Regions from separate parts of the Arthrobacter sp. StoSoilA2 genome, predicted to be linked through region 2. Evidence: riboswitches for the same ligand, from Rfam matches in the RefSeq annotation. Region 2 holds a riboswitch; each other region holds the start of a gene.
What was found. A riboswitch is a leader RNA that binds a small molecule or an ion and turns the genes downstream of it on or off. The one in region 2 is predicted to bind thiamine pyrophosphate.

Region 1 (9,628 bases), 1.3 Mb from region 2:
CCATTGGCGCCTTGGACGACGTCGCCGTGTGGGTCACGGGCCGCACCCAGCGTGGTTCACTGTATTTCTATCTGACGGTCATCCTCACGGTTGCCTTCGCAGTGCCACTCGCGGCTCTTCTCCTGAACAACAAACCGTTGCCCGACGGCGTCTATTTCATCGACCCGAACTCTCCGTTGCAGTTGATCGCGGGTGTGGGCATCTTGGTGGGCGCCTTGGCTGCTGTCCGCGCCAACAAGCGCTTCCTGGCAGTACTCATGGTCTCGGTTACTGGTTACGGCATCGCGCTCATGTTTGCCCTGCAAGGTGCGCCTGATCTCGCACTGACCCAGATGCTGGTGGAGACCATCGTGTTGGTGGCCTTCGTTTTGGCAATGCGCAGCCTGCCCGCCGAACTGCGGGACCGGACGGGTGGCCGCCTCCGGGTGATCCGCGTGATCGTAGGTGCAGCCTTCGGCATCACCATGATTTTCGTTGCCATCTACGCCATGGGTGCCCGCGTTGCCACGCCTGTCTCCCTCGAATTCCCGCGCCTGGCCTACGAAGGCGGCGGTGGCCTGAACGTGGTCAACGTAACCCTGGTGGACATCCGCGCATGGGACACCTTCGGCGAAATTTCTGTGCTGGCCGTGGCCGCTACGGGCGTTGCAAGCCTGATCTTCGTGCGCAGCCGCGGCGATCGCATCAAAACCTCGGAGGCCGTGCCGGAAGGAAGCGTGGGGCGGCGCACCGGCGTCGACCGTGACTCCCGCGACGGCGCCCGGCTGGCCGTGGCGAGGAAGTTCACGGACGTGACGCGGGATGCCTGGCTAGTTGCAGGCAGGACGCTTGCCCCTGAGCGGAGGTCCATCATCTTCGAAGTGGTCACCCGGCTGATTTTCCACTCGATGATCGTCTTCTCCATCTATCTTCTCCTTGCGGGCCACAACCTGCCCGGGGGTGGCTTCGCAGGCGGCTTAACCGCTGGCCTCGCCCTCACCATCCGCTACCTTGCCGGGGGACGCTTCGAGTTGAGCGAGGCGGCGACAGTGAGTGCCGGCACGCTGTTGGGGACGGGACTTGCGACGGCGGCAGCGTCCGGGTTCGTGCCTCTCCTCCTCGGCGGACAGGTGTTCCAGAGCGCGATCATCGAGTTTTGGCTGCCCGTCTTCGGAGACGTCAAGTTCGTCACGTCCACGATCTTCGACATCGGCGTCTACATCGTAGTGGTGGGCTTGGCGCTCGACGTTCTACGCAGCCTGGGCGCCGAGATCGACGAACATTTTGAAGAGAAGGGCGCGAAGGCCGGAAAGACCAGGGTCGCCGAGCCTGCGCCCGCTGAAACTGCCGCTTCCGGGAAGGGCAACCCATGAGCATCAACCTGACCCTCCTGATCGTCATGGGTGTGCTGTATGCCTGCGGCATTTACCTGATTTTGGAGCGGAGCCTGACGCGCGTCCTGCTTGGCTTGATGCTGCTTGCGAACGCCACCAACCTGCTGATCCTCAGTACAGGAGGGTACGCCGGCCTGGCTCCTTTGTTCGATAAGGAAACAGCCTCCAATGAGTACAACGACCCCCTGCCACAGGCGTTGATCCTCACATCAATCGTCATATCATTTGCCGTCACTGCCTTCATGCTTGGCATCATCTACCGCACGTGGGCCCTGGCACGGCAAGACGAAATCCAGGATGACATCGAAGACCGCCGCGTGGCACGGACTCCGAGCTTCGACGCGGAAGACGACGCAATTGTCCCGCTGGAAACATCAGAGTTCGTAGTGACAGCGTCCACGGCCGAGGAACGGCTGCATCCAGAGGCGACGGAAACACCCAAAACCGCATCCACCCGGGAAGGAGGCAGCGCGTGAATCTCGCAAACCTGTCGCCACTGGCTGTCCTCCTTCCGATCCTCGGCGCTGCCCTCGCGTTCGTGCTGATCCGGCACACGGCTGCGCAGCGGGTAGTCAGCATTGTGATCCTCAGCGCGACACTCCTGCTCGAATGCCTGCTCCTGGCATCCGTGTGGGAGGGAGGCACCACATCCGTCACGCTGGGTGGTTGGCTGCCGCCGTGGGGCGTGGTGTTGGTGGTGGATCAGTTCTCCTCGCTCATGCTGGTGGTTTCCACCGTGGTAAGCCTCGCCGTCCTGATCTACGCCACCGGCCAGGGCATGGCCGACGGCGACCAGGAAGCGCCCGTCTCGATCTTCCACCCCACCTACCTGATCCTGGTGGCGGGCGTGTCCAATGCCTTCCTGACAGGTGACCTTTTCAACCTCTACGTGGGTTTCGAAATCCTGCTAACGGCAAGCTACGTGCTCATGACCCTTGGCGGGACGGGGCCGCGAATCCGTGCCGGCGTCACATACGTGGTAGTGTCCGTGGTTTCCTCGGTCCTGTTCCTCATCGCCATCGCCATGATTTACGGAGCTACCGGGACCATCACCATGGCGGACCTTGCCATCAAGCTGGCGGAGCTGGATCAAGGAACCCAGAACCTGCTGCACGTGATGCTGCTGGTGGCGTTCGGGATCAAGGCAGCCGTGTTCCCGCTGTCATTCTGGCTTCCCGACTCCTATCCAACCGCTCCGGCCCCTGTGACAGCCGTGTTTGCCGGTTTGCTGACCAAGGTGGGTGTTTATGCCATGGTCCGCACCGAGACACTCCTCTTCCCCGGCGATACCCTCAACGTGCCCTTGATGGTGGTGGCGCTGCTGACAATGGTGGTGGGCATCCTGGGTGCCTTGGCGCAGAGCGACATCAAACGTCTCCTGTCCTTCACGCTGGTCAGCCACATCGGCTACATGGTGTTCGGCCTGGCCATGTCATCCGTCACGGGCCTTGGCGCGGCCGTGTTCTACGTGGCGCACCACATCACCGTGCAGACCAGCCTGTTCCTTGTCACTGGCTTGATTGAGCGGCGGGGCGGATCGTCCTCCATTGACCGCTTGGGTGGCCTGGCCAAGCTCTCGCCACTCCTTGCCCTGTTGTTCTTCGTCCCGGCAATGAACCTTGCAGGCATCCCGCCATTCTCGGGTTTCCTGGGCAAGCTCGGGCTCCTCCAAGCGGGCGTGCAACTGGGTACGCCGCTGGCCATCGTTTTGGTAGTAGGCGGCGTCGTCACCAGCCTCCTCACCTTGTTGGCAATTGCCCGCGTTTGGAACAGGGCGTTTTGGCGTAAGCCCGAGGACGCCGAGTACCCGGACCCCGTGCTTCAGACCCCAGGCAATGTAGGGGTACTTCCCCGGACAATGGTGGGTTCCACTGCGGGCCTTGTGGCCTTCGGTGTTGCCCTCACAGTCTTTGCGGGCCCACTCTTCCACCTCGCCGACGGCTCGGCGGAAATAATGTTGGACCGCACTGCCTACATCCATTCAGTCCTGGGGGACTCCGCCCAGGTGCCAGCCGTGGGTCAGCCAGGGGCTGCCAAATGAGCCGAAAACCAATCTCCTTCCGCACTGAACTCCCGCTGCTGGTATGGCTGGTCATCGTCTGGGGCGCCTTGTGGCGGGATTTCAGCCCGGGCAACCTGCTGTTCGGTGCGCTCATCGCCGTGCTCGTGGCCAAGTTCTTCTACCTTCCGCCGGTGGAGCTCAGTGGCAGGTTCAATGTTCTTCGCGCCATTTCGTTCGCCCTGATATTCCTGGGCAAAGTGGTGGCAGCGAGCTTCCTGGTCCTCTACCTGGCCGTAGTTAAGGGGCCAAAGGTGCGTAGCGCCGTCGTCGCTGTTCCGTTGCGCAGCCATTCGGACCTCATTGTGACGGCAACCGGGCATGTTATTTCGCTGATCCCGGGCTCGCTGGTGGTGGAAGTGGACCGCTCGACGTCCACCCTGTACCTGCATGCACTCAATATTTATGAGGAAGCCGGAATCGCCAGGATCCGTCAGGAAGTCCAGAAGATCGAGGCCACATTGATCCGGATCATGGGAACGCGTGAGGAACTCGACGCTCTCCAGGATGAAGCAACCCCGGGCATGGAAGGGGCAGCCCTGTGAAAGAACTCGTTCTGTTGGTGACTGCTGTCATCCTGAGCCTGGCTGCGGTGGGAGCGATCATCCGTATCGCCATTGGCCCCTCCTTGCTGGACCGCGTTTTGGCATCGGATGTCCTGCTGGCCATTCTTGGAGCCGCGCTGGCGATCGATATGGCGATGAACCGGCACCTGAACAACTTGGTGTTGCTCGTGGCTCTCGCCGTGATCGGCTTTGTAGGCTCCGTAACGTTTGCCCGGTTTGTCGCGGATCGGAGGGATCAGAGCAATGACTCCTGAACCTACTGGCGTGGATGCCGTAATCGACGCGGTGACGGCCGTGTTTCTTGTGGTGGGTGCCCTGATGTCGCTTGGCGCAGCAATTGGCCTCCTGCGGTTCCCCGACCTCATGAGCCGCATGCACGCGGCAACGAAGCCGCAAGTCCTGGGTCTTTTCCTGATGCTTGCAGCCATGGGTCTGCAAATGCGCACATGGTGGGTTTGGCCGGTTCTCGTGGTGGCCTGGATATTCCAACTGCTGACCGCACCGGTCTCCGCACACATGGTGGGCCGCTCCGCTTACCGAACCAAGCATGGGCACCGCGAACTGCTCACAAAGGATGAGCTTGAAGCGGTTGTCCAAAGGGCAGCCGGCGACGATTCTACCTAGACGATGTCGTGGGTCTTTGCGAAGCGGGCGATGGCACGCTGGGTGCCACGGCTCGCGAAAACCTGGATGAGCGTACTGACGAAGGCCGAAATCAGCGCGAAGGACAAGGCTGAGCGGAGGCTCGTTTCCATATCGTCGTGGCCCGTGGGCGGCTTGTTGCCGGTGGCCTTTTCCCAGCCCTTGTTGACCAACTTGGTGCCGACGAATCCGGCTGCAAGGCTTACTCCGGCACCCAGCAGCTTGAAAAAGAGGTTCATGCCCCCAGCCTAGCCTCACATGCAGGCGGGTTGGGACTAGCGGCGGTTTTCGCGTTCCTTGAGGAAAGCTGCCATGGAACCGCGTGGTGCCAGGACAGGAACAACATCGTGATCGGCTTCCCAGACGGCATCCACGGTTCCGAGACCGGAAATTTCCTTGAGCAGGTAATACGTGGGCGGCATCAGCTGCAATTTACCGGCCGCCTCGGCCGCCAGGATCCCGTCCACCGGCATCCAGAGTGATTGCCACGCTTCAGTGGTTTGGTGCTGGGGTGCTGCTTCCGGAGCAGGCTTGGCTACATAGAAGTACGTGTCGAAGCGCTTGGGCATGTCCGTGGGCGTGACCCAGTTTGCCCAGGGGCGAAGGTCTGAGGCGTCAAGGCGAAGTCCGGCCTCCTCCCAAACTTCCCGCAGGGCAGCGGTGAGCACCATGCCTGACTTTGCCGGGGCCTGTACAGGATCGACGGCGATGGAACTCAGATGCCAGTCTGCAGCGTGCTGTTCCAGCAGCCGGACAGGGTAATCCCATCCATCCTGGTCAGCGGCATCAACCCGGCCGCCCGGAAAGACCACCATGCCGGCGGCGAAGTCCATGGTGGCAACCCTGTGCTGGACGAAGGCCTCAAGCCCGCCCGGTGCGTCACGGAGCAGGATGACGCTCGCGGCAAGGCGGGGTTGGGGAACTGGCATGTCCGTAATGGGAAGGTCCGTCATGAATTACCCCTTTGCCGCGTCGATTCCTGCTGGATCATTGTCTCAGGTCCTGTTGTGGGGCCCGGTGTGCGTGCTCAGACCGGAGAATGGGGCGCAGAGCCGGCCCCGCAACGCAGGAGAAAGGGGAGCCAACCGCTTTGTGACTAGCCCAAGGAGCCCACGAACACCCACAGGTGTAAACTGAACCACGCCCATAAGGGCAGATTAATAACGACAGGGGAGCGCCGCCGTCGGACCTTGCAGAGATGCAGGTGACGCGAGGGCGCTGAGAGTGCGGACAGCCGCAGACCCTCGAACCTGATCCGGTTAGTACCGGCGCAAGGGAGTCGAGCTTCTCAGAGTGTCCGGATCCGGGCGGCGCAGGCCGGCCGGGGGTTTCCGGGGAGCACTTTCCCCTCCTGTACCTCAGGAGGCAGAAAAAATGACCACGGCAAGCGTGAAGAAGACCAGTTATAACTGGCGTGTTGTAGACATCGTGGTGGCAGCTTTGATTGCCATCGCCGGCGGCGTGATCTTCTGGGCCTGGTCCCAGGGCGCCGCAATCGTATCCATCCCCATGAACGCCACGTATCCGCCGCTCACCGGTTTGATCGCCGGTGGCTGGATGATCCCGGCCGTCCTGGGCATGCTCATCATCCGCAAGCCGGGCGCAGCCCTGTTCTGCGAAGCCGTCGCCGCCACCGGCGAACTCATCATGGGTTCCCAGTACGGCACCACCGTCCTCATCTCCGGCGTCCTCCAGGGACTGGGTGCGGAACTCGTCTTCGCTGCGTTCCGGTACAAGAAGTTCGACCTCTCCGCTGCACTCCTCGCAGGTGCCGGCTCGGGCCTCTTCTGCGGTCTCAACGATTCCTTCCTGCCTTGGGGCTGGAACATCGCCTACGAAGCAATCGACAAGCTGGCTTACATCGCCTTCACCACGCTCTCCGGTGCGATCATCGCGGGCGCGCTGTCCTGGGTTGCCACCCGCGGGCTGGCCAAGACCGGTGTACTGAGCTCCTTCGCGTCGCGGAAGGCTGCTTCGGAGCCCGTCTTCAACTAATGCCTGCCACGCAAAGCAGCGGCCAGGTACGGCCTGCCGCCATCACCGCCCAAGGGTGGGGATGGCGGCATGCCGGACGTTCCACACCCGCCATCCAGGACCTCGATCTCCGGATCGAGCCCGGTGAGCGCGTGCTCTTGCTGGGTCCATCGGGCGCAGGGAAATCGACACTGCTCCACGCCCTCGCCGGTGTGCTGGGTGATGAGGAGGACGATTCCGACGAGACCGGCTCGCTGCTGATCGACGGCGTTGCTCCCCGCGAACAGCGCGGCCGCGCAGGTCTGATGCAGCAGGATCCGGAAACCCAGGTAGTGCTCTCCCGGGTGGGTGACGATGTCGCGTTTGGCGCCGAAAACCTGGCCGTTCCCCGGGAAGAAATTTGGGCGCGCGTCCATGAAGCGCTCGACGACGTCGGGTTGCGCACCGCTGCAGGCGGCGGCTTGGCACTGGAGCACCCGACGGCGGCCCTCTCCGGCGGGCAGAAGCAGCGCCTTGCGTTGGCTGGCATCCTGGCGATGCGGCCCGGGCTGATCCTCCTGGACGAACCTACGGCCAACCTGGATCCGGTGGGCGTGCTCGAGGTTCGGGACGCCGTACAGCGCTGCCTGGACAAGACCGGCGCCACTTTGGTTGTCGTTGAACACCGTGTGTCCGTGTGGAAGGACCTGGTGGACAGGATCGTGGTCCTCCAGCCACCCTCGGCCGGGGGCGGTGTGCTCCTGGACGGCCCCCCGGATCAGGTGCTCACAGAGGCCCGCACCATGTTGATGGCAGCGGGAGTGTGGGTGCCCGGGTACGTTCCGACGACCCGCGCCCGCAGGAGCACAAGTCAGGAGTTGGGCGGCCATGAATCCACGCACCAGCTCCTCCTCGTCGCACAGGACCTGGCTGTTTCCCGTGGGAAGTCCCGCCGCCGCCGTTTCAAGACCATCCCGCCCGTCCCCGTGCAATCGGATATCAGTGCACAAGTACGGGCTGGCCAGGCACTGACCATCACGGGTCCGAACGGTGCAGGCAAATCTACTTTTGCGCTCACATTGGCCGGCCTTCTGGCGCCGGTTGACGGCAAGGTGAGTGCCGCCGTCGAGCTTTCCGAGGGAGCTGGAATCGACCCGTTCAAGTGGAAGGCGGATCAGCTGATTTCCCGCATTGGCACCGTGTTCCAGGAACCGGAGCACCAGTTTGTGACGGGCAAGGTTCTGGACGAGCTGATGTTCGGACCAAAGCATCTGGGCCACGGCGAAGAACGCGTGGATGAATTGCTGGAGCGTTTGCGGCTCACGCATTTGGTGGACGCGAATCCTTACACGTTGTCCGGCGGCGAGAAGCGCAGGTTGTCCGTGGCCACGGTCCTTGCGGCCCACCCTAAGGTGCTGGTGCTGGACGAGCCCACGTTCGGCCAGGACGCCAACACCTGGGCCGAACTGGCATCCTTCCTCTCTGAACTGCTCGATGCTGGAACAGCCGTTGTGTCCGTGACGCACGACGAAGAATTCAGCGCGGTCCTGGGCGGCACCGAGCTCCGGCTGGATCCAGCTACGCCGCAAGTTCCGGACCCGCACAGCGAAGCAGCCCGCCAGGAAGCCGGTGCTGCATGAGGGACGCCCTGAACCTGCGCGGCAACCACGCCCTCCTTACGCGCGCCAACCCCTTGGTTAAGTTTGTGTCCGTGTTCCTCATTTCGCTGGTGCTGGCATTGTCGATCGACTGGGTGTCCGCTTCAACGGCCCTCGTCGCCGAGCTGGCCCTGTTCCCGTTGGCTGGCCTCACGCTGGGGCTTCTATGGCAGCGGGCCTGGCCGCTCATCATCGCTGCAGCGATAGGTGGCTGGAGCACCGCAATCGTGGCGGCTGACAGCGGGGCCGTACTGCTCGACGTCGGACTCTGGTCCATCAGCGAAGGTTCCCTCCAGCTGGGGCTGGGTTTCATGCTGCGCGGCTTGGCGATTGCGCTGCCAGCGATCCTGCTGATGACCTGCACCGACCCCACCGACCTGGCCGACGCGCTGGCACAAAAGGCAAGACTGCCACACCGCTTTGTCCTTGGCTCGCTGGCCGCGATGCGCCTGGTGGGATTGATGGCTGAGGAATGGCAGACCATCGGCATGGCCAGGCGGGCCCGCGGAGTGGGTTCGCAGGGCAGTCCGCTGCAACGGCTCAAGGCAACGCTTGGACAGAGCTTCGGGCTGCTGGTCCAGGCAGTGCGTCGGGCTTCCCGGCTGGCCATCACCATGGAGGCGCGTGGTTTCGGTGGCGGGCAGAGAACGTGGGCCCGGGAATCCACTTACTCCCTCCTGGATGTCTGGGTCCTCCTGGGCGGCCTCGTCATCGCTGCCGCTGCTGTACTGGCGGCCGTCGGCGCTGGAACGTGGAGTTTCGTCTGGCGTTAGCTCTTCCGTTGGATCTTCTCGAACCTTGCCCGGGTGAGGAACCCCAACTGGGCTTCCTTTTCAGCCAGCTGGATGACGGGGCCAAGCTCGAAACACGTGGTCTCGAGGCGGCGAACTGCCTTTGCGTTGCGGGCGTCCGGCTCAACAATGATCCGGTCCTTGCCGGGCAGGGAAAACATGTATCGGATGAGGGACGTGACGAGACGTGGTGTGAAGTTGGGAATCGGACGCCTTGCAGGCGCCAGCAGCAAATGCATTCCGATGTCCTCCTCCCGCGCCGGGTATGCCTCGCCTACCGGATCGTGTAACGGTTCATAAGTCTGGAAGAGCGCCAGCGGCTCGCCATCGACCACCACCAAAAAGGCATGGTGAGTGTCCAAGGAATCAAGGAACCCGTAAATCTCCAGGACGTCCTCGCGCGAATGCTCCAGCATGCCCCAGAACCTGGCACGAGGCTGGCTGACCCAACCATGAATGAGGTCAAGGTCTTCGGCGGGAACCAAAGGGACGATCCGCAGTACGCCCCATCCGTGGAGTTCTTCGGTGTAGATCGTGGTCCGGACAGCGAAGTCCCGGGTGCTTGTGGTCATGATTTCCTTTGGGC
Region 2 (9,628 bases):
GGCAAAGACCAGCTGTTCCTCTTCGGCGAGCTCATAGGCAAGGGCCTGGGTGAACCTTTCCCCTGCCGGCGAAGGCACGATCAGCACAGGCTTGGTGCCCTCACGAACCGCGGCGACCGACTCGAGCGCCTGCGCCCACGGCTCGGGCTTCATCACCATGCCGGCGCCGCCCCCGTAAGGAGTGTCGTCCACGGTCCGGTGCTTGTCAGTGGTGAACGTCCGGAGGTCGTGGACGTTAAGTTCCAGGAGCCCATCCTGGCGTGCCTTGCCTATCAGCGAAAGTTCAAGCGGGGCAAGGTACTCAGGGAAGATGCTGACGACATCGATCCTCATTCAGGCATCATCCCCGGCGCCGTCCCTGGACTCCCCGGCCGTGTCATCGTTGATTTCGAAGAGACCAGCAGGCGGTGTGATGAGAATGAAGCCGTCCTCGATGTTGACCTCAGGCACGATCTCATCGACGAAGGGAACCAGGATTTCCTTCCCTTCCTCCGTCTTAATGGTCAACAGGTCCTGGACCGGCAGTGTGGTCAGAGCGGCAACTTTGCCCACAACCTGTGAGCCAACCCGCGCCTCCAACCCTACGAGTTCGTGCTCATACCAGCCTTCGTCGTCTTCGTCATCGAGTTCTTCGGTTTCGATGAAAAGCTTCGCACCACGGATGGCCTCGGCGGCGTTGCGATCTGCAATCTCTTCGAAGCCCAGCAGGAGGATGTCTTTGTTCCATCTGGCGCTTCGGATGGTCAGCGGGCCCGCAGAGGCCGGCTCGACGACGAATTCGGTTCCAGCGACGAAGCGCTCGGAGGGGGCGTCGGTGAGCACTTGCACCGTCACCTCGCCGCGTATGCCATGGGGTTTGCCGATCCGGGCCACCTGGAGCTGCATGGGTTCCTCTGAATTCTCGTTGTGCCCGCGCTGCCGGGCAGCAGCGGAAGTGAAATGATCGATAAAGCAATCCGGCCCCTCCACCATATTCGGTGAAGGGGCCGGATCTAAGACAAGTATTGCTGAGCGCGTTACCGGCGACGATCGGTGTCGACGACGTCGACCCTGACCTGCTCGCCACCTGCCAGGGCTGCAACCACAGTGCGCAATGCGCGTGCGGTACGTCCCTGACGGCCGATCACCCGTCCGAGGTCCTCCTGGTGAACACGCACCTCAAGGGATTCCCCGCGGCGGTTGTTCCTGGCACTGACCTTGACATCCTCAGGGCTGTCAACGATCCCACGGACCAAGTGCTCGAGCGCTTCTGCCAGCAATTTACTCAGCCTCGGTGGTCTCTGCTTCAGCCTCGGCCGGAGCTTCAGCTTCGTCCTTCTTGGCCTTCTTGGTGATGGCTTCCGGAATGATGACGGAACCCTTCTCCGGGGCTACGAAGGCTTCCTTCGGAGCTTTGGTCTTCAGGGTGCCTTCCTGGCCCGGCAGGCCCTTGAACTTCTGCCAGTCACCGGTGATCTTAAGGATCGCGGCAACCTGCTCGGTCGGCTGGGCGCCAACGGAAAGCCAGTACTGGGCGCGCTCGGAAGCGACTTCGATGTACGACGGCTCTTCGGTGGGGTGGTACTTGCCGATTTCTTCAATGGCACGGCCATCGCGCTTGGCGCGGGCATCCATGACGACAATGCGGTAGTACGGTGCGCGCATCTTACCGAAGCGCTTAAGGCGAATCTTTACGGCCACTTTTGTGGTCACTCCTGTTTCTGAAACGGGGTTGAACCCGACGTTCTGCACCCGTGGGGCGGGCCATACTTGGGGGTTCGAAAGGACAAGATTTGGGCACGGAGAGAGGGGCCGTGCCAATCAAGTACCTGACCATTGTGCCAGATGCGGGAAGTAATTACGACTTTCGCCACTCCCGGCCCCAACGGTCAGACAGACCAGACGTAGAGCCCTGACCGCTCCGCTTTTTCCACGTCAGTAGCCAAGGAGGCCAACTGCTGCACGTACCGACGCGATTCGTCCGCGCCAAAAGGCATGTCTTCCTGCGCTGCCCAGGCCGCAGCGACGTCGTCAAGAACGTTCCCGTCGCCTTCGCTTTCGTACGTCAGCAGCTCGGCAAGCGCCCTCACCATCGCCTCTGGAACACCAAGGAGTGCGTCGCTGGTGACGTCCACCAACGCCAGTTCGTAGTCTGCGCCGGCAGCATGAACGGCTTTGCCGGCAAGGTCACCCAGTTGCTCGACCTCAAAGTCGGTGATGCCATCAATCCTGACGGCGGGACCGGTAACGTCGGCGCCCCGGTCCAGGGCAGCCGCCCTCTTGAGGGCTTCATCGTGGGTGGCTACAAAAATTTCGGCAAAGCCCATGGAGAGTGCTCTCATTCGTTCGTGCTGACGGGGCGGCGGCAAGGGCCCGGGGGGCGAATACCGTCAAGACCCAGCCTAGTGCAGTCCCGGCCCATGCCCTCGAAAAGGCAGTGGGAGGTTGCTTAGCGAACTGCCACGCTCAGATTGTTGCGCCAGGGGTCTTCGAACTGCAACTCCAGGCCCGTATGGTGGTTCGCCACGGACGCAACTTTCAGCCGGTCAGCCAGTGCGGCGACATCCTCGGCAGATGGAACCTCGATCAGGACTTCGCCCAGGCCCAGCGTATCCCTGCGGGGCCCGGCCCCCCGGCTGTTCCATACGTTCATCGCCATATGGTGGTGGTAGCCGCCCGCAGAAACAAACAACGCCTGCCCATGCCAGCCCGCAGTCCTCTCAAAACCCAGCGTGTCCACATAAAAATCCTGGGCGGTCTGCACGTCACCTACCTGAAGGTGCACGTGCCCGACGCCGGCAGCGGCTTCCCGCTGGCCAGTCACGGCAGCCTCGCTCAAGTGCTGCTGGAGGAAACGCTGCGGCGGCAAGGCAACATTGTCCATCACCACATTCTTGCCATCCCACTGCCAGACATCGCGCGGCTTGTCGTAGTAGAGCTCGATGCCGTTGCCTTCCGGATCGGTGAAGTAGAACGCTTCACTCACCAAATGGTCGGCGCTGCCCACAAAGGCGCGCGGTTCGTACTGTGCCGCCGTGGCGATGGTGGCTGCCAGGGAAGGCTGGTCCTGGAACAGGATGGCGGTATGGAAAAGCCCCGCTTCCCCACGGCCTGGAATCTGCAGGCCGGCCGCGGGAGCGAGGTGGACTACAGGCTTGCCCAGTCGTCCCAGGTACAGCCCGCCATCCTGCTCGGCCACGATCTCCAAGCCCAAGGCCCGCTGATAGTAGTCACTCATGACCTTCATATCGCCGACCTTGAGCATGACCGTGCCCATGGTGAGTTCGGCAGGAAGGAGATCCTGGTTGGATGTCGTCGTCATGTGAAGCTCCCGGTTCATAGGTGGCCGCCCTTCGGCACGTTCTACCTATCTAAATTACTTGAAGCTTCAATTTATTCCTAGTAGACCACTTCCCCGCGAAGGACTACATGGTTCAGGCTTGCCACAGTTGCGAGGTTCTCCCTGGGATCATCCCGGCACAGCACGACGTCGGCACTTGTCCCTTCGCTGATGGCCTCGGCTCCCAGCCACTCCCGTGCGCCCCACGTGGCGGCGTCCAGTACGGCAGTGGCTGGCAGGCCGGCGTCGTAAAGTTCCTGCATTTCATCAGCGATCCTGCCGTGCTTGATCACACTCCCTGCGTCCGTTCCCGCGTAGATGCGAACACCGGCTTCAAAGGCCTCGAGCACCCGTTCACGTCGTCGCTCCCAGAGCCGGGTCATGTGCTCGGCGTAGACCGGAAACTTAGGTGCGGCCTGGACTGCGATATCCGGAAAAGTCGCGATGTTTACCAACGTAGGAACAATCGGGACAGACTGCTCCACCAGGCGGGGAATGTGCCGGGGCAAAAGGCCGGTGGCGTGCTCAATGCAGTCAATCCCGGCGTCGAGCATGTCATCAATAGTGTCTTCAGCGAAGCAGTGGGCCGTCACCCTGGCCCCTTCGTCGTGGGCGGCAGCAATCGCATCCCGCACCACGTTCCGAGGGAAGGAAACCGCGAGGTCGCCGGCACCGCGATCGATCCAGTCGCCCACGAGTTTCACCCAACCGTCCCCATCCCGGGCTTCCTTGCGGACTGTTTCCACGAGTTCGCCGGGCTCCACTTCGTGACCCAATCCACGCAGGTAACGCCGGCTCCGGGCGATGTGGCGCCCGGCACGAAGCAGCCGTGGGAGATCCTCCCGCCGCTGAACCCAGCGTGTATCGCTTGGCGAGCCGGCGTCACGGATCATCAACGTGCCGGCTTTCAGGTCGGCTTGGGCCTGGGCAAGGGTTGTCTGCTCATCAACTGCCCCGCCGACGCCAAGTCCAATGTGGCAATGGGCGTCCACAAACCCAGGGAGGACCCATCCCTCCAGTATGGAATCGGGTGCGGCAACGGGACGTTCGAACGTCAGGTTGCCATCAACGGACCACAGCCCGTGCCGTTGGTCGTCTCCTGCAACAAGCACAGGACCGGTGAATTCGATGATGTTGGCCATGGCAAAAGCCTAATCTGCCCTGCATGACACAGGTTTACCAACGGGTCTGCGTTTGGATCATGACTGGGCCCCGGATCGGAGCTGTGGTAGCTTCGTCTACGACCACACGGGGGCCCCTGCAGGGGCTGAGATCGGACTGAAGCAGTCTGCGACCGTTGAACCTGTCCGGGTAATGCCGGCGAAGGAAGTGAGTAATCCTTTGAGCACCACCGAAACACAGCACAGCCCTGCCGAAAACCAGGCCAACACCAGCGAAAAGGCGGCTGAAACCGTCACGCAGTCGCTGAAGTCCCATTCGCTGGCCTGGCTGGAAGACCCCGCCAACGGCATTCGCGTCCCCGTCACGGAAATCGCGCTTGAACCGTCCCCAAACGGTGAGGCAAACGCTCCGCTGCAGGTGTACCGGACCGCGGGGCCCGGCAGTGATCCCGTAGTGGGCCTGGAGCCCTTCCGGGCCGCATGGATTGAGGGCCGGGGCGACACGGAAGCCTACTCCGGCCGCGAACGGAACCTGCTCGACGACGGCAAGTCGGCCGTCCGCCGAGGCGCAGCGTCAGCTGAGTGGAAGGGCGCGCAGCCGGTGCCCCGCCGCGCCGTCGAAGGCAAGACCGTCACCCAGATGCACTACGCCAGGAAGGGCATCATCACGCCTGAAATGCAGTTCGTGGCGTTGCGTGAGAACTGCGAAGTTGAACTCGTCAGGAGTGAAGTCGCCGCAGGCCGGGCCATCATTCCCAACAACATCAACCACCCGGAATCCGAGCCGATGATCATCGGCAAGGCATTCCTGGTCAAGATCAATGCCAACATCGGCAACTCCGCCGTCACGAGCTCCATTGCCGAAGAGGTAGACAAGCTGCAGTGGGCCACCCAATGGGGTGCCGACACCGTTATGGACCTGTCCACCGGCGATGACATCCACACCACGCGTGAGTGGATCATCCGCAACTCCCCCGTGCCCATAGGAACTGTCCCGATCTACCAGGCCCTGGAAAAGGTCAACGGCGAGGCCAATAAACTCACGTGGGAGATCTTCCGCGACACCGTGATCGAGCAGTGCGAGCAGGGTGTGGACTACATGACCATCCACGCCGGCGTGCTGCTTCGGTACGTGCCGCTGACAGCCAACCGCGTCACCGGCATCGTGTCCCGCGGCGGTTCGATCATGGCGGGTTGGTGCCTGGCGCACCACCAGGAAAACTTCCTCTACACGCACTTCGATGAGCTGTGCGAAATCTTCGCCAAGTACGATGTCGCCTTCTCCCTCGGTGACGGGCTGCGCCCGGGCGCCACGGCAGATGCCAATGACGCCGCCCAGTTCGCCGAGTTGGACACGCTCGCCGAACTGACCCAGCGGGCATGGGAATTTGATGTCCAGGTAATGGTTGAAGGACCCGGGCATATTCCCTTCCACTTGGTCCGCGAGAATGTGGAGCGCCAACAGGAACTCTGCAAAGGTGCCCCCTTCTATACGTTGGGACCGCTGGTCACGGACGTTGCTCCCGGCTATGACCACATCACCTCGGCAATCGGTGCCACAGAAATCGCCCGCTACGGCACCGCCATGCTCTGCTACGTGACTCCCAAGGAGCACCTGGGGCTGCCAAACAAGGACGATGTGAAGACCGGTGTGATCACGTACAAGATCGCAGCGCACGCGGCGGACCTCGCCAAGGGACACCCCGGCGCAAACGAACGCGACGATGCTCTCTCCAAGGCCAGGTTCGAGTTCCGTTGGCGGGACCAGTTCGCACTGTCCCTGGACCCTGTCACCGCCGAGGCATTCCACGACGAAACACTGCCAGCGGAACCGGCGAAGACCGCACACTTCTGCTCGATGTGCGGACCCAAATTCTGCTCGATGCGTATCAGCCAGGACATCAGGGACGAGTTCGGTTCGGCCGACGCGCAGGCAGCTATTGCGGGGATATACGACGGCATGCGGGAAAAGAGCGAAGAATTCCTGGCTTCAGGTGGCAAGGTGTACCTGCCTGAGCTGCAGCTCCCCTCTACCCACGCGGCCGGAGCGTCAGGAAACCTTAACTGACCTCGTCCGGACAACCTCGGCCACAAATGAGCGAATAATCCGGTCGCCATCCACCGAGTCCTGGGGCCGGTGCCCTCCAGCTGCTACGCGGCGGAGGGCACCGGTGTCCTCCAGGTACCCGGCGATTTCTTCGTACAGGGGCTCCCACCCGCCCGTAAGGACGAGGGTAGGCACGCCGGGAACGATGTGCAGGGGCGCCTCCCAAGGAGGCGCCTGAAGCCGGAGGCGACGTGCGGAACGGCGGGCTTCGGGTGTGTCCAGCCCACTGGCTTCGGCCGAAAATGCACGCCTGAAGTACTCGCGTTCGTAGTCGGCATCCTGAACCTGGTTCCGCACGTCAAACAACGGCTCCATGAGCGAACGATGGAATGTGGTGGCCGGCAGCTCGGCGGTCAAGGATAAACAAGCCGGTTCAACCAGTGTCAGTGAGTGCACCAGGTCCGGGCGTTCAACTGCTGCGAGCATGGCAGAGATTGCACCTTGCTCATGCGCCACGACGTGCCCGCCCCCGGCGTCCTCCAGCGAAGCAACGACGATGCCGATATCCGCAGCGACGTCCGATTCCAGGGGTTCAGCGACGGGATCGAAGCCGTGCCGGCGGAGGAAAAGTGCGTCATATGACAGGGCCATGCCGTGCTGCCTGGGCCATGCCGAGGCGCCAAAGCTCCCCAGACCGTGGACGAAGACTACGCGCTGCTTGTGCATGGATTCACCCTAGTCCAGAGCCCTGACATCGCTGCCCAAAAACAGTTGGCGCCGTTATGTGCATTCATAACGGCGCCAACTGTCACAGTGTTGAGTCGGAGGTTCCGGGTTACTTGCCCAGGAACTTCTCGAAGCCCTTGGGGAGGTTCAGCGTGGACGGATCGAAGTCCGCAGCGCCCTGACCGAACGCCGCTCCTGTAGGAGCTGCCGAGGCCGCGTTGGCACGTTTGGCTTCGGCCTCCCGGAGTTCCTGGGCTGCCTTTGCCGGGTTGCCGGAGCGCGCCTTCTTCTTAGGAGCGTTCTTGGCACCCTTGCGGCCGCCACCGGGGCCACCCATTCCAGGCATGCCCGGCATACCGGGCATGCCGCCCTGGGCCATCTTCTTCATCATTTTCTGGGCCTGGGCGAAGCGCTCCAGGAGGCCGTTGACCTCGGAGACGTGCACACCTGAACCCTTTGCTATGCGGGCCCGGCGGGAGCCGTTGATGATTTTGGGAGCCACGCGCTCGTGCGGCGTCATGGACCTGACGATCGCCTCGACGCGATCGATTTCGCGTTCGTCGAAGTTCTCCAGTTGCTGGCGGATGTTTTGGGCACCCGGCATCATCATGAGCATCTTCTTCATGGAACCCATGTTGCGGATCTGCTGCATCTGGGCCAGGAAATCGTCCAGGGTGAAGTCTTCCTGGTCGGCGAACTTCTTCGCCATCCGGGCAGCTTCGTCCTTGTCCCAGGCCTTTTCAGCCTGTTCGATCAAGGTCAGGACGTCACCCATGTCCAGGATGCGCGACGCCATACGGTCCGGGTGGAAGAGCTCGAAGTCGTCCAGACCTTCACCGGTGGACGCGAACATGACCGGCTTACCCGTGACGGACGCAACCGAAAGTGCGGCACCACCGCGGGCATCGCCGTCGAGCTTGGACAGCACGATGCCGGTGAAGTTAACGCCGTTGTCGAACGCCATGGCCGTGTTGACGGCATCCTGGCCGATCATGGAGTCGATCACGAAGAGCACTTCGTTCGGGATGATCGCCTGGCGGATCCGGCGTGCCTGGTCCATCATCTCGGCGTCGACGCCAAGGCGTCCGGCGGTGTCAACGATCACGACGTCGTGCAGCTTCTGGCGTGCTTCCGCCACACCGGCGCTGGCAACCGCCACCGGGTCACCGGCCGGGTGCTCCAACTCCGAGGTGGCTCCGGGGTGAGGCGCAAAGACAGGAACGCCTGCCCGCTGGCCGACAACCTGGAGCTGCGTCACGGCGTTGGGCCGTTGGAGGTCGCAAGCTACGAGGATGGGGCTGTGGCCTTGGGCCTTCAGCCACTTGGCGAGCTTGCCGGCAAGGGTGGTCTTACCGGCACCCTGGAGGCCGGCAAGCATGATGATAGTGGGGCCGGTCTTGGCCATCCGGATACGCCGGGTTTCACCGCCGAGGATCTCAACGAGTTCCTCGTTGACAATCTTGACGATCTGCTGGCTCGGGTTCAGCGCACCCGACACCTCAGCACCCAGAGCCCGCTCGCGGATCCGCGAGGTAAATTCGCGGACCACCGAAACGGCAACATCCGCGTCCAACAGGGCGCGGCGGATCTCCCGGACGGTGGCATCGACATCAGCCTCGGAGAGGCGGCCCTTGCCACGGAGGTTCTTGAAGGTTGCTGTCAACCGGTCAGAGAGTGAATTGAACACGCGCCGTGCACTTCTTTCGATGGTCTGCGATTGGCGGCCAATGCGGCACGCCAGAGTCTTGACTTAATCCTGCCCCAACAAATTTGCCTCAACCCCAACAAATCTGCGCCAATCAGGGGACTCGACTATCTAGGGTACCAAGTCGCACCTGCAAGATGGCATGCTGGCACAGTGACCAGCAAAACAACTGTGAAAACGTTGCTCATCCTCGGCGCATCCGGGGACCTTACGGGAAGGCTGCTCCTCCCCGGACTTGCAGGGCTTATCGCCACGGGCAGGGCGCCAGGTTTGCGGCTGGTGGGCGCGGGGTCCGACCCCTGGTCGCCGGAACAATGGCAGGAGAGGGTCACTGGAGCATTTGCGGCTGCGTCAAAGGCAGCCGATGCGGGCGGGCGTAATGCCTTGGCAAACGTGGCCGAATCCACCGAGTACCACCAGTTGGACGTCACGGCCGACGGCCCGCTGGCAGACCTCCTGGCACGCTTGGAGGGACCCATCGCCATCTACTTCGCCCTGCCGCCCCACGTTAGCCAGAAGGCATGCGAGGTCCTGCGGCGCGGGCAATTGCCAGCCGGCACGCGCCTGGTGTTGGAAAAGCCCTTCGGCTCGGGCAGTGAATCTGCACGCGAACTCAACCAAACGCTGGCCACGCTGGTCCCGGAGGACCACATCCATCGCGTTGACCACTTCCTGGGCAAGGCCACAGTCCTGAACATCCTTGGCTTGCG
Region 3 (9,628 bases), 350 kb from region 2:
GGCCGGTTCAACGAGGGGCGGCAGGACGGCGGGCGCGGGGCGGGCAGCAAGAATTGAGGCCATACCCCAATGTATGCCTGCCGATGCCGCCCGGTCATATTACCCACCGGTACAGTGGTCATAACTGCAAAGGAAAGGCGGCAGACTGTGGCTGACGGCACACGGGCAAACGATGGAGCACCAGCGAAGCAAGAACGGACTGGTTCGACGCGTTCAGCAAGGTTGCCCCGGGACGAGCGCCGCGCGCAGTTGCTGAACGCCGCCTTGGAAGTTTTCGTATCCAACGGCTTCCACGGTGCGGCCATGGACGAAATTGCCGAGACAGCACATGTGAGCAAGCCGGTCCTGTATCAGCACTTCCCTTCCAAGCGCGAGCTGTACATGGCACTGCTGGACAGCCACCTGGCCGCCCTGACCGATTTGATGCTCAATGCCCTGAACTCCACCACGGATAACAAAGAGCGCGTGAAGGCAGTCATGCGGGCCTACTACAGGTTCATCGCCGACGACGACCAAGCCCACCGCCTGGTTTTCGAGTCTGACCTCATCAATGACCCCGATGTCAGCTCGCGCTTGGAAACGTTCAACAAAACGTTCGCCGACGCAGTGGCCCACGTCATCGCCGAGGACACCAAGTTGCCCCCTCTGGAGGCGCAGCTCCTTGGCCGCGGACTGGCAGGAATGGCGCAGGTCAGCGCCCGCTACTGGCTCGAAACCGATGGAAACCTCGACCTCGATGTAGCCAGTGATCTGATCTATCGTTTAGCTTGGCGCGGAATCAGTCGATTCCCCAAAGAGTCCTAAGCTACAAATAGAGGACTGACTTAAAACTTGATTGGCTTGGAGGCCTTGCTGTGGAAGTAAAGATCGGCATTCAGAATGTTGGCCGTGAAATTGTGCTCGAATCCGCACTCGATGCTGATGCTGTCGCCAAGATTGTCGGAGAGGCCATCTCCAAGGGATCGGATCTGCGGCTCACGGATGAGAAGGGCCGCCAGATCATCGTTCCCGGCAATGTGCTGGGCTACGTTGAAATTGGTGCCGAGGAAGTGCGCCGCGTCGGTTTCGGCGCACTCTAGCGGTTCCCGGTTACAGCTGCCGCTAAGGAGTCTCCATGCTTTCACTCGTTGTGGTGGTTCTTGCCACGATCGCTACAGGATTCATCGTGTGGGCAAATGACAAGCGACACGGCAAGTACGGGATCGCATTGCCGGCGGGCGTTTCGGCAACCGTCGGCGTGCTCAGCTGGATAGCTTTCATCATGGCAGGCTTTGGTTACCAGCCCGGCCTGACCTGGATCCCCTGGGTCCTCCCCATCGTGTTGGGGACGGTCATCGCGATTGCCGTTGTGGTCTTTCTGGGCCGCAAGCGCACCCAGCATGACACCGCCGCCCTCACCAAAGCCCTGAGGCTCTAGGCACTGTTCACTCAATAAACTTCGCTGGCCATCGCCCATGGGTGATGGCCAGCGAAGTTTAACGTTCAATCCCGTTCAAGCCCCTGGGTAGCGACGCGGCTGCTGGGTAGCGATCCGGCTGCTGGGTAGCGATCCGGCTGCGCCTTGGCACCGGACGCCGCTGCCGCCTCGCTCACGGCGGTCGCAGCGGCGATGTCGCGTTGGGTCACCTGGCCCCCGGCGTCATGGGAAACGTAACGCAGGAACACCTTGTTGTAACGCCAGTCAAGATCCGGATGGTGGTTCTGTTCCTCGGCAATCCGGCCAATGGCGGCGATGAGCGCCAAGGCGTCGGCCGCCGTTGAGGTTTTGAACACGGTCACGAGGCCGTCCTGGAGCTTCCAGTCCGGGAGGTCCTTGAGGGCGGCCTCCATGGCGACCTGGGTCAATTGCTCTTTCCTGTCAGCCACCACGGCTCCTTCATTCAGAGGAACTCTGCCCGGCCTTCCATGGCCGATGACGCGAGGGCGTGCTCCCGGCGCGGAATACGGCCAGCCTGCTTGGCCAGCCTACCGGCGATCACCGCGTGTTTGAAGGCTTCGCCCATCTGCACCGGATTCTGCGCACGGGTCACGGCTGTTGCCAGCAGGACAGCATCGCAGCCCAGCTCCATCGCAAGCGCGGCATCGGAGGCGGTCCCGATGCCGGCGTCGAGCACTACCGGTACGGAGGCCCGGGACACGATCAGTTCGATGTTGTGCGGGTTCAGGATGCCCAGCCCCGTTCCAATAGGCGAACCGAGGGGCATGACAGCTGTGGCGCCCAGGTTTTCCAGGCGCAGCGCCAGAACGGGATCGTCATTGGTGTAAGCGAAAACCTTGAAGCCGCGGTTCACCAGCTGTTCCGTGGCCTCAACGAGTTCCACCGCGTCCGGAAGAAGCGTGTGTTCATCGGCAATGACTTCCAATTTCACCCAGTCCGTCTCCAGGGCCTCCCGGGCGAGCTCCGCGGTCATCACGGCGTCCTTGGCAGTAAAACAGCCAGCCGTGTTCGGCAGGACCCGGATGTTGTGGTCCACCAGGAGCTGGAACAATGAACCTGTCTCGGCCGGTGAGTATCGGCGCATCGCAACAGTGGTCAATTCCGTTCCTGAAGCCAGGAGGGCTGCTCCCAACCCGTCCAGGCTCGGCGCACCACCGGTACCCATGATCAGGCGGGAGCCGAATTCGACGCCGTCGATCACCAAAGCGTCAGTGCTCACGTCAGTTTTTGCTGCGGTCATTTTTCAGCCTCCCTGGACTGCGGTTACGAGTTCGAGTTCGTCTCCATCGGCGAGCGCAGTCGCTGCCCATTGGCTGCGCGGCACAACCTCCGAATTACGTGCGACGGCGACACCCAGCTTGCCGCCGTCGGCTGCCTGTCCCCGGTGGTCCAGCGCGCGGCCTGTGATGGCACTGACGAGTGTGCTCACGGACGCGTCGTCCGCCACGGCGTGTTCGGAGCCGTTGAGTTTGATGTTCATGGTGTGTCCTTGATTGCTGGTTGGAGGAGGTGATCCTGAGTTGCCGTAAATCGATCAGGCCGGAAAATGGACCATCGGGGGTCGGCTGGGCCGCTGATCAGTCCGCCTACGATTTTGGCGGCCACAGGCGTCAAGAGAACGCCGTGGCGGAAGAACCCGGTGGCGATCACGAGACCGTCGATGGTGCCCCCGGGCCCGGTAACTCGTCCAAGTAGGGGTGCGTTGTCCGGTGTGCCTGGCCGTGCACGGGCTGTCGCTTCCAACAGTTCCAGCTCCGCCACGGCAGGAACCAACACTTGGGCGTCACGCAGGAGTTGATAGACGCCCCCGGCGGACACTGCGTTGCTGGACGCAGACAACCCGTCCTCCCGCTGGGTGGCTCCAATCACCACCGTTCCGTCGTCGCGGGGGACGATGTAGACCGGCACCCCGCGGACCATGCCCCGGATGGTGGATGTGAGCAGCGGCTGGAGGTGTTGGGGAACGCGCAGCCTGAGAATGTCGCCGTAAACGGGCCGCAGGGGCAGGTTGAGACCCTCGGGGAGACCGCCGATCCTGGCTGCATCCAGCCCGCAGGCGAGCACAGTCTCTGAGGCCCAAACAACGCGCCCGGCGCCCGAATCGAGCTGGACCCCGCAGACGCGTTCCCCGTCCCAGAGCAAACGGGACGCTTGGAACGGCAGGGCGAAACCGTCCTCCGCTCCGGAAACCCAGGTTGCGTCACTTGGTCCGTGGGCTGATAACCCGTCCAGGAGGCATCGTGCAAGGCGCCGCGGATCCACTTGGTGATCGGCCGGTATGTCGAAGGCACAGGAAATCCCGGGGCTGAGCAAAGGCTCGCGCTCGCGCGCTTCACGCAAAGACAGTGGCTCCACGCGCAGCCCCGCGGCCTGCTGGACCGTGCGGAGGTCTGCCAGCGCACGGCGGTCGGCGGCGTCCGCACCAACGGCGATTGTCGACGTCGTGCGGTATCCGGCGGCTGATTCGCTGCCGTGGACGCTCCGGACGAAAGCCGGCCACAGTTGGGAGGATTCCAGCATGAGTTCCAGGAGGTCTTCCTCCTGGTAGTGGAGTTCACTGACCGGAGCCAGCATTCCGGCGGCAGCGAACGTCGCACCCGCTGCGGGAGTGGGATCAATGAGGACCACAGAGCGGCCCTGACGGCGGGCTTCGTGGGCGATGCCAAGGCCGATGACGCCACCACCAATGACTGCCACGTCTGCCTGCAAGGGGATTTGGCGGGATTCTGCCATATGTTTCCTTCCCTACGCCGGTATTAGCCGGATCAGGTCAAGCGGTCGGCGCTGAAGCCCTCTCAGCCGGACGGTCATATGACGCTGTCACGGCTCCCGCAGTACGTGCCCAGTTTAGAGGAACTACTCTGGTTTCCATGACCCAGCATGATGTCCACACCACTGCCCGCCTTTACTTGTGCACTGATGCCCGCAAACGCCAGGGCGATTTCGAAGACTTCGTCGACGCCGCGTTTGAGGGCGGCGTCGACATCATCCAGCTTCGCGACAAGACGCTCGAGGCCGCCGAGGAGCTTGAGGTCCTGGAGGTCCTGCACAACGTTGCCCAGCGGCACGGAAGGCTGTGGGCCGTCAACGACCGCGCCGATGTTGCCAGTATTTCCGGGGCTCCGGTGTTCCATATCGGCCAAAAAGACATCCCGTTACGCGCTGCACGGCACCTCCTCCACGACCGCACGGTCATCGGCCTGTCCACCCATACCCCGGACCAGGTTGACGCCGCGATAGCTGCCTCCCCCGGCAGGAGCGGACTGGATTATTTCTGTGTTGGCCCGGTGTGGGCAACGCCCACAAAGCCAGGCCGTGAAGCAGTTGGGCTGGACCTGGTCACATATGCCGCGGAAGCCGTAAAGCGCGCGGATGAGGAGACCGTAGGCGGCGTCCTCCTCCCCTGGTTCGCCATCGGCGGCATAGACCTCACCAATGTTGAACAGGTGGTTGCAGCCGGAGCCAGCCGGATCGTGGTGGTACGTGCCATCACTGAGGCGGAGGACCCGACGGCGGCGGCCAAGACCTTGCTGGAAGCGCTCGACGCCGGATAACCACCCCGGCGCCTTGGCTGCTGCGGAGGATATTCGAAAGTGTCCTAAGCCGTGAGCCCCAGCCCGGACATGCGTCGCCCATGCCGCTCCGCCAGCTCAGCGGTGAGGGCCTTGACTGCATTGCGTGCATCCCCGCCGCCCTTGAGCAGCGGTCCCAGCTGGGGATGTTCCATGCCTACGCGTTGTGCTTGCGTCAGGGCTTCACCGACCAGGCGGCGGCCCCACAAAGCCAGGCGCGACGCCAGGCGGGGGTCATCAGACAGGGCCCTTCGCAGGAGGATGCGTAAAACTTCCGTGGCTTGGTCGGCGGAGGCCACCTTCTGGACAAAGAGTTGCGTCCCGCCGTCAAGGAATGACGCGACCATGCGGTAGAAGTCCGATGACACGGTGTCGATCACATAGGCCTTCATGACGGATTCAAACCAGTCCGCTGGCTTTGTTCGCTCGTGGAAGTGGTCAAACGAGCGCTGGAACGGAAGCATGGCTTCTTCGGCATCGAGTCCCATCTCCGAGAGCCGGCTGCTGATCAAGGCGAAGTTTCCGTAAGCGCCGACGGCGATCTTTGCCAGCACTGCCCTGTCATGGAGGTTGGGAGCGTACCGGGAGTCGAAAGACAGCCGGCCAAACGCGGAGAGCTCGCCGTACGCCATGGCCCCCAGCAGCTCCGAAGAGAGTCGCTGGATGCGAGCATTATCGTCCAAGGAAGTGCTCATGGTCCAAGACTATCCAGCGATTTCGGGCTAACCTGATTTTCGTGTCACATCATCGGATTTCGCCCAACGTCGACGACTCGTCGGACCAGCTCGCGGCGGCATTTGCAGCCCTCCGGACCGAACTGGAGCTCCCGGGCGAGTATCCGGCCGAAGCCGTGGCGGAAGCCCGCAAAGCGGTAGAAAACCATACGCTGCCGGACCGTGACCTCAGGGACATTCCCTTTGTGACCATTGATCCCGCCACGTCCACCGACCTGGACCAAGCAGTGTTCATTGAACGTGCCGGCGACGGTTACAAAGTCCTCTACGCAATCGCGGACGTGCCATCCTTCGTTGCTCCCGGCGGGGCGCTCGATGCCGAAACCCGGCAACGGGGACAAACGTTTTACGCTCCTGACGGGAGGATCCCGCTGCACCCGGAGGTCATCAGCGAAAACGCCGGCAGCCTGCTGGCCGGTCAGGACTGCAGCGCCTTCGTGTGGGACTTCGAACTGGACCGCAATGCGGAGGTAACCGCCACGTCCGTGGCCCGTGGCACTGTCCGTAGCCGCACGAAGCTCAGTTACAAAGGTGCCCAGGAGCAGATCGATGCCGGCACAGCCCCGGAGGTCCTTGAGCTCCTCAAAGAGGTTGGCCTGAAGCGGGTGGAGCTGGAACGACTCCGCGGTGGCGCCAACCTGAACATGCCGGAGCAGGAAATCGTCCAGGCGACAGGTGGCGGAGGCTACAGGATTGTGGCCGCGCCGTCCTTGCCTGTGGAGGACTGGAATGCGCAGATATCCCTCATGACCGGGATGGCGGCCGCCCAACTGATGCTTGACGGAAAAGTGGGCATCCTGCGCACCATGCCGGCACCGGATGAGCGGTCACTGCTCCATTTCAAACGCCAGACAAAGGCCCTCGGGAAACCCTGGGACGGCGAGATCACCTACGGTGAGTACCTTCGGACACTTGACGCTTCGGATCCCAAACAACTTGCGATCCTGCACTCGGCAGGCACACTCTTCCGCGGCGCTGGATACACGCCTTTCGATGGCGAACTTCCCCCCAACATCATCCAGTCAGCCATCGGCGCACCCTATGCCCACACCACTGCCCCTTTGCGTCGCCTCATCGACCGCTTTGTCCTGGTGATCTGCGAGGCCCTCAGCAACGGCCACCAGATCCCCGCCTGGGCGCGGGAAGCACTTCCATCCCTGCCTGAGATCATGGCCTCATCCGACCAACTGGCCGGCCGGCTTGAGCGTCTGGCCATGGACACAGTGGAAGCTGCACTCGTGGCCAACCACATCGGCGAGGAGTTCGACGCGGTCGTCATCTCCGGTTCCAAGCCGTCCAATGGCACGATCAATGGCAATGGAAGGGCAAACGGAAACGGCAATGGGCCGTTCGGCATCATCCAGATAGCCGAACCCGCGGTGACAGCCCGATGTGACGGCGAAATGGAATCAGGCACCAAGGTCCGGGTGCAACTCCTGAAGGCCGATATCGCCAGCCGCGAGATCCGCTTTACGCTGCTCCCCTAAGTCCCCGCAGGACCCGAACTGCCGCCGATCCGGGCTTTAGCGCTCCCAGAGGATAGACTGACCCTGTAGTAATGGATGCCCGGTCGTTGATTCAGTTAATTTTTGAACTCAACAAGCCCGCCCCTACGCGATCTTGAGATGTGCCCGCTGGTCACCAGTGCCAGTACTTAGATAGCCCGCGATCGGCTTCCACTGGATTAGCTTGCGCGCCGGTTCGTGCTCCGGTACGGCTCCGCCACCCGTTGAGCATGCAGCGCCAATGCCCAAATGAATAAGGAAACTCCCTGTGAGTGAATTGCACACCCATGAAGTCCTGACGGACGCCACCGGCACCGAATCCATCGAGCCCGAGGAAACGATCATCTCTGATGAGACGCCCCACGAGATCGAAGAGAAATCGTTCGCTGACTACAACGTCCGCGCCGACATCGTCGAATCCCTCGCCGATGCCGGTATCACCCATCCCTTCCCCATCCAGGCCATGACGCTGCCCGTAGCCCTTAGCGGCCACGACATCATCGGCCAGGCCAAGACCGGTACAGGCAAGACCCTCGGTTTCGGTATTCCGGCACTGCAGCGCGTGGAAGGCCGCGATGACCCCGGCTACGCCAAGCTGGCCGTCCCCGGTGCCCCGCAGGCCCTGGTCATCGTTCCTACCCGTGAGCTTGCCGTCCAGGTAGCCAACGATCTCCAGACGGCATCCCGCAAGCGCAACGCCCGCATCGCCACGATCTACGGTGGCCGTGCGTATGAGCCGCAGATTGACGCCCTTCAGAAGGGCGTCGAGGTAGTGGTTGGCACCCCGGGCCGTTTGATCGACCTCTACAAGCAGAAGCACCTCAGCCTGAAGAACGTCAAAATGGTGATTCTGGACGAGGCCGACGAAATGCTGGACCTCGGCTTCCTGCCTGACGTGGAAACACTGATCGCCGGCACGCCGGCCGTTCGCCAGACCCTGCTCTTCTCCGCCACCATGCCCGGCCCGGTCATCGCGATGGCCCGCCGCTACATGACGCAGCCCACCCACATCCGCGCGGCCGACCCGAACGACGAAGGCCTCACCAAGCGCGACATCCGCCAGCTCATCTACCGTGCCCACAGCATGGACAAGACCGAGGTAGTGGCCCGCATCCTCCAGGCCCGCGGACGTGGACGCACCATTATCTTCACCAAAACCAAGCGCACCGCGGCCAAGGTCGCGGAGGAACTGGTGGACCGCGGATTTGCCGCTGCTGCGATCCACGGCGACCTCGGCCAGGGCGCGCGCGAGCAGGCTCTCCGCGCGTTCCGCAACAACAAGGTAGACGTCCTGGTTGCCACCGACGTTGCCGCCCGGGGCATCGACGTTGATGACGTTACGCACGTCATCAACTACCAGTGCGTGGAAGACGAAAAGATCTACCTGCACCGCGTGGGCCGTACCGGCCGCGCCGGCAACAAGGGAACGGCTGTAACCTTTGTCGACTGGGACGACATGCCCCGCTGGGGCCTGATCAACAAAGCACTGGGGCTCAGCGTTCCGGAGCCGGTTGAAACCTACTCTTCTTCCCCCCACCTCTACAGTGACCTCGACATTCCCGAGGGCACCAAGGGCCGCCTCCCGCGCAACAAGCGCACCCTTGCCGGCGTCGATGCCGAGGTCCTTGAGGACCTGGGCGAAACAGGCAAGAAGAACTCCCGTTCCGGCGGTTCATCCCGTGAAGGCGGACGCGATGGCGGCCGCGGCAGGGACGGCGGCCGTGGCCGTGGAAACGCAGCCAAGTCCACCGAAGCCAACTCGGAATCCAAGGGCGAGGGCGGACGCAACCGTACGCGCCGCCGTCGTACATCCGAAGCCGATGCCGCCCCTGCTGCCGGTTCCTCCGAAACCCGTACCGCTACCGGCGAAAATGCCGAGAAGCCGGCCCGCACGCGCCGTACGCGCACGCGCCGCCGTAACGGCGAAGTGGTTTCCGGCGGGACCGCTGGCGCCCAGTCCGGTACCTCCGAGGCCTAAAGTCCTCAATGACTGAAACTGTTTGGGCGCCGGACGGCGGCAATCTGGTGGTGCACGCGGACAACGCGGAATTCCTCCCGACGCTGCCGGACGGCGCCTTCACACTCATTTACGTGGACCCGCCCTTCAACACGGGCCGGGTCCAACGCCGCCAGGAAACGCGCATGGTCCGCAACGCGGACGGCGACGGCGACCGCGTCGGGTTCAAGGGCCGCTCCTACGACACCATCAAGGGTGCCCTTCACAGCTACGATGACGCCTTCAGCGACTACTGGTCCTTCCTGGAACCCAAGCTCGTAGAGGCCTGGCGGCTCCTTGCCGACGACGGCACGCTATACCTGCACCTGGACTACCGCGAAGTGCACTACGCCAAGGTGATGTTGGACGCCATCTTCGGCCGG

Region 1: it holds a riboswitch for thiamine pyrophosphate, as region 2 does, so the genes downstream of both, LDN82_RS19725 (ECF transporter S component) here and thiC (phosphomethylpyrimidine synthase ThiC) in region 2, are expected to answer to the same signal.
Region 3: it holds a riboswitch for thiamine pyrophosphate, as region 2 does, so the genes downstream of both, thiO (glycine oxidase ThiO) here and thiC (phosphomethylpyrimidine synthase ThiC) in region 2, are expected to answer to the same signal.

The regions. Positions count from the first base shown of each region.
Region 1 covers NZ_AP024643.1:4,321,801-4,331,428, reverse strand. The annotation lists gene LDN82_RS19765 (Na+/H+ antiporter subunit A) at 1-1,352, shown strand, start outside; gene LDN82_RS19760 (Na(+)/H(+) antiporter subunit C) at 1,349-1,849, shown strand; gene LDN82_RS19755 (Na+/H+ antiporter subunit D) at 1,846-3,414, shown strand; gene LDN82_RS19750 (Na+/H+ antiporter subunit E) at 3,411-3,977, shown strand; gene LDN82_RS19745 (monovalent cation/H+ antiporter complex subunit F) at 3,974-4,252, shown strand; gene mnhG (monovalent cation/H(+) antiporter subunit G) at 4,242-4,622, shown strand; gene LDN82_RS19735 (DUF4235 domain-containing protein) at 4,619-4,879, opposite strand; gene LDN82_RS19730 (NUDIX hydrolase) at 4,916-5,593, opposite strand; TPP riboswitch at 5,799-5,935, shown strand; gene LDN82_RS19725 (ECF transporter S component) at 6,015-6,635, shown strand; gene LDN82_RS19720 (ABC transporter ATP-binding protein) at 6,635-8,233, shown strand; gene LDN82_RS19715 (energy-coupling factor transporter transmembrane component T) at 8,230-9,024, shown strand; gene LDN82_RS19710 (GNAT family N-acetyltransferase) at 9,021-9,614, opposite strand.
Region 2 covers NZ_AP024643.1:2,992,476-3,002,103, forward strand. The annotation lists gene trmD (tRNA (guanosine(37)-N1)-methyltransferase TrmD) at 1-333, opposite strand, end outside; gene rimM (ribosome maturation factor RimM) at 334-885, opposite strand; gene LDN82_RS13610 (RNA-binding protein) at 1,017-1,259, opposite strand; gene rpsP (30S ribosomal protein S16) at 1,261-1,680, opposite strand; gene LDN82_RS13620 (hypothetical protein) at 1,869-2,321, opposite strand; gene LDN82_RS13625 (VOC family protein) at 2,429-3,301, opposite strand; gene LDN82_RS13630 (amidohydrolase family protein) at 3,379-4,461, opposite strand; TPP riboswitch at 4,558-4,665, shown strand; gene thiC (phosphomethylpyrimidine synthase ThiC) at 4,661-6,508, shown strand; gene LDN82_RS13640 (alpha/beta hydrolase) at 6,491-7,213, opposite strand; gene ffh (signal recognition particle protein) at 7,323-8,900, opposite strand; gene LDN82_RS13650 (glucose-6-phosphate dehydrogenase) at 9,072-9,628, shown strand, end outside.
Region 3 covers NZ_AP024643.1:3,346,158-3,355,785, forward strand. The annotation lists gene moeB (molybdopterin-synthase adenylyltransferase MoeB) at 1-63, opposite strand, end outside; gene LDN82_RS15135 (TetR/AcrR family transcriptional regulator) at 70-804, shown strand; gene LDN82_RS15140 (DUF3107 domain-containing protein) at 855-1,079, shown strand; gene LDN82_RS15145 (hypothetical protein) at 1,115-1,417, shown strand; gene LDN82_RS15150 (4a-hydroxytetrahydrobiopterin dehydratase) at 1,483-1,866, opposite strand; gene LDN82_RS15155 (thiazole synthase) at 1,881-2,678, opposite strand; gene thiS (sulfur carrier protein ThiS) at 2,682-2,918, opposite strand; gene thiO (glycine oxidase ThiO) at 2,915-4,171, opposite strand; TPP riboswitch at 4,164-4,281, opposite strand; gene thiE (thiamine phosphate synthase) at 4,309-4,992, shown strand; gene LDN82_RS15175 (ferritin-like fold-containing protein) at 5,037-5,705, opposite strand; gene LDN82_RS15180 (RNB domain-containing ribonuclease) at 5,747-7,231, shown strand; gene LDN82_RS15185 (DEAD/DEAH box helicase) at 7,518-9,227, shown strand; gene LDN82_RS15190 (site-specific DNA-methyltransferase) at 9,236-9,628, shown strand, end outside.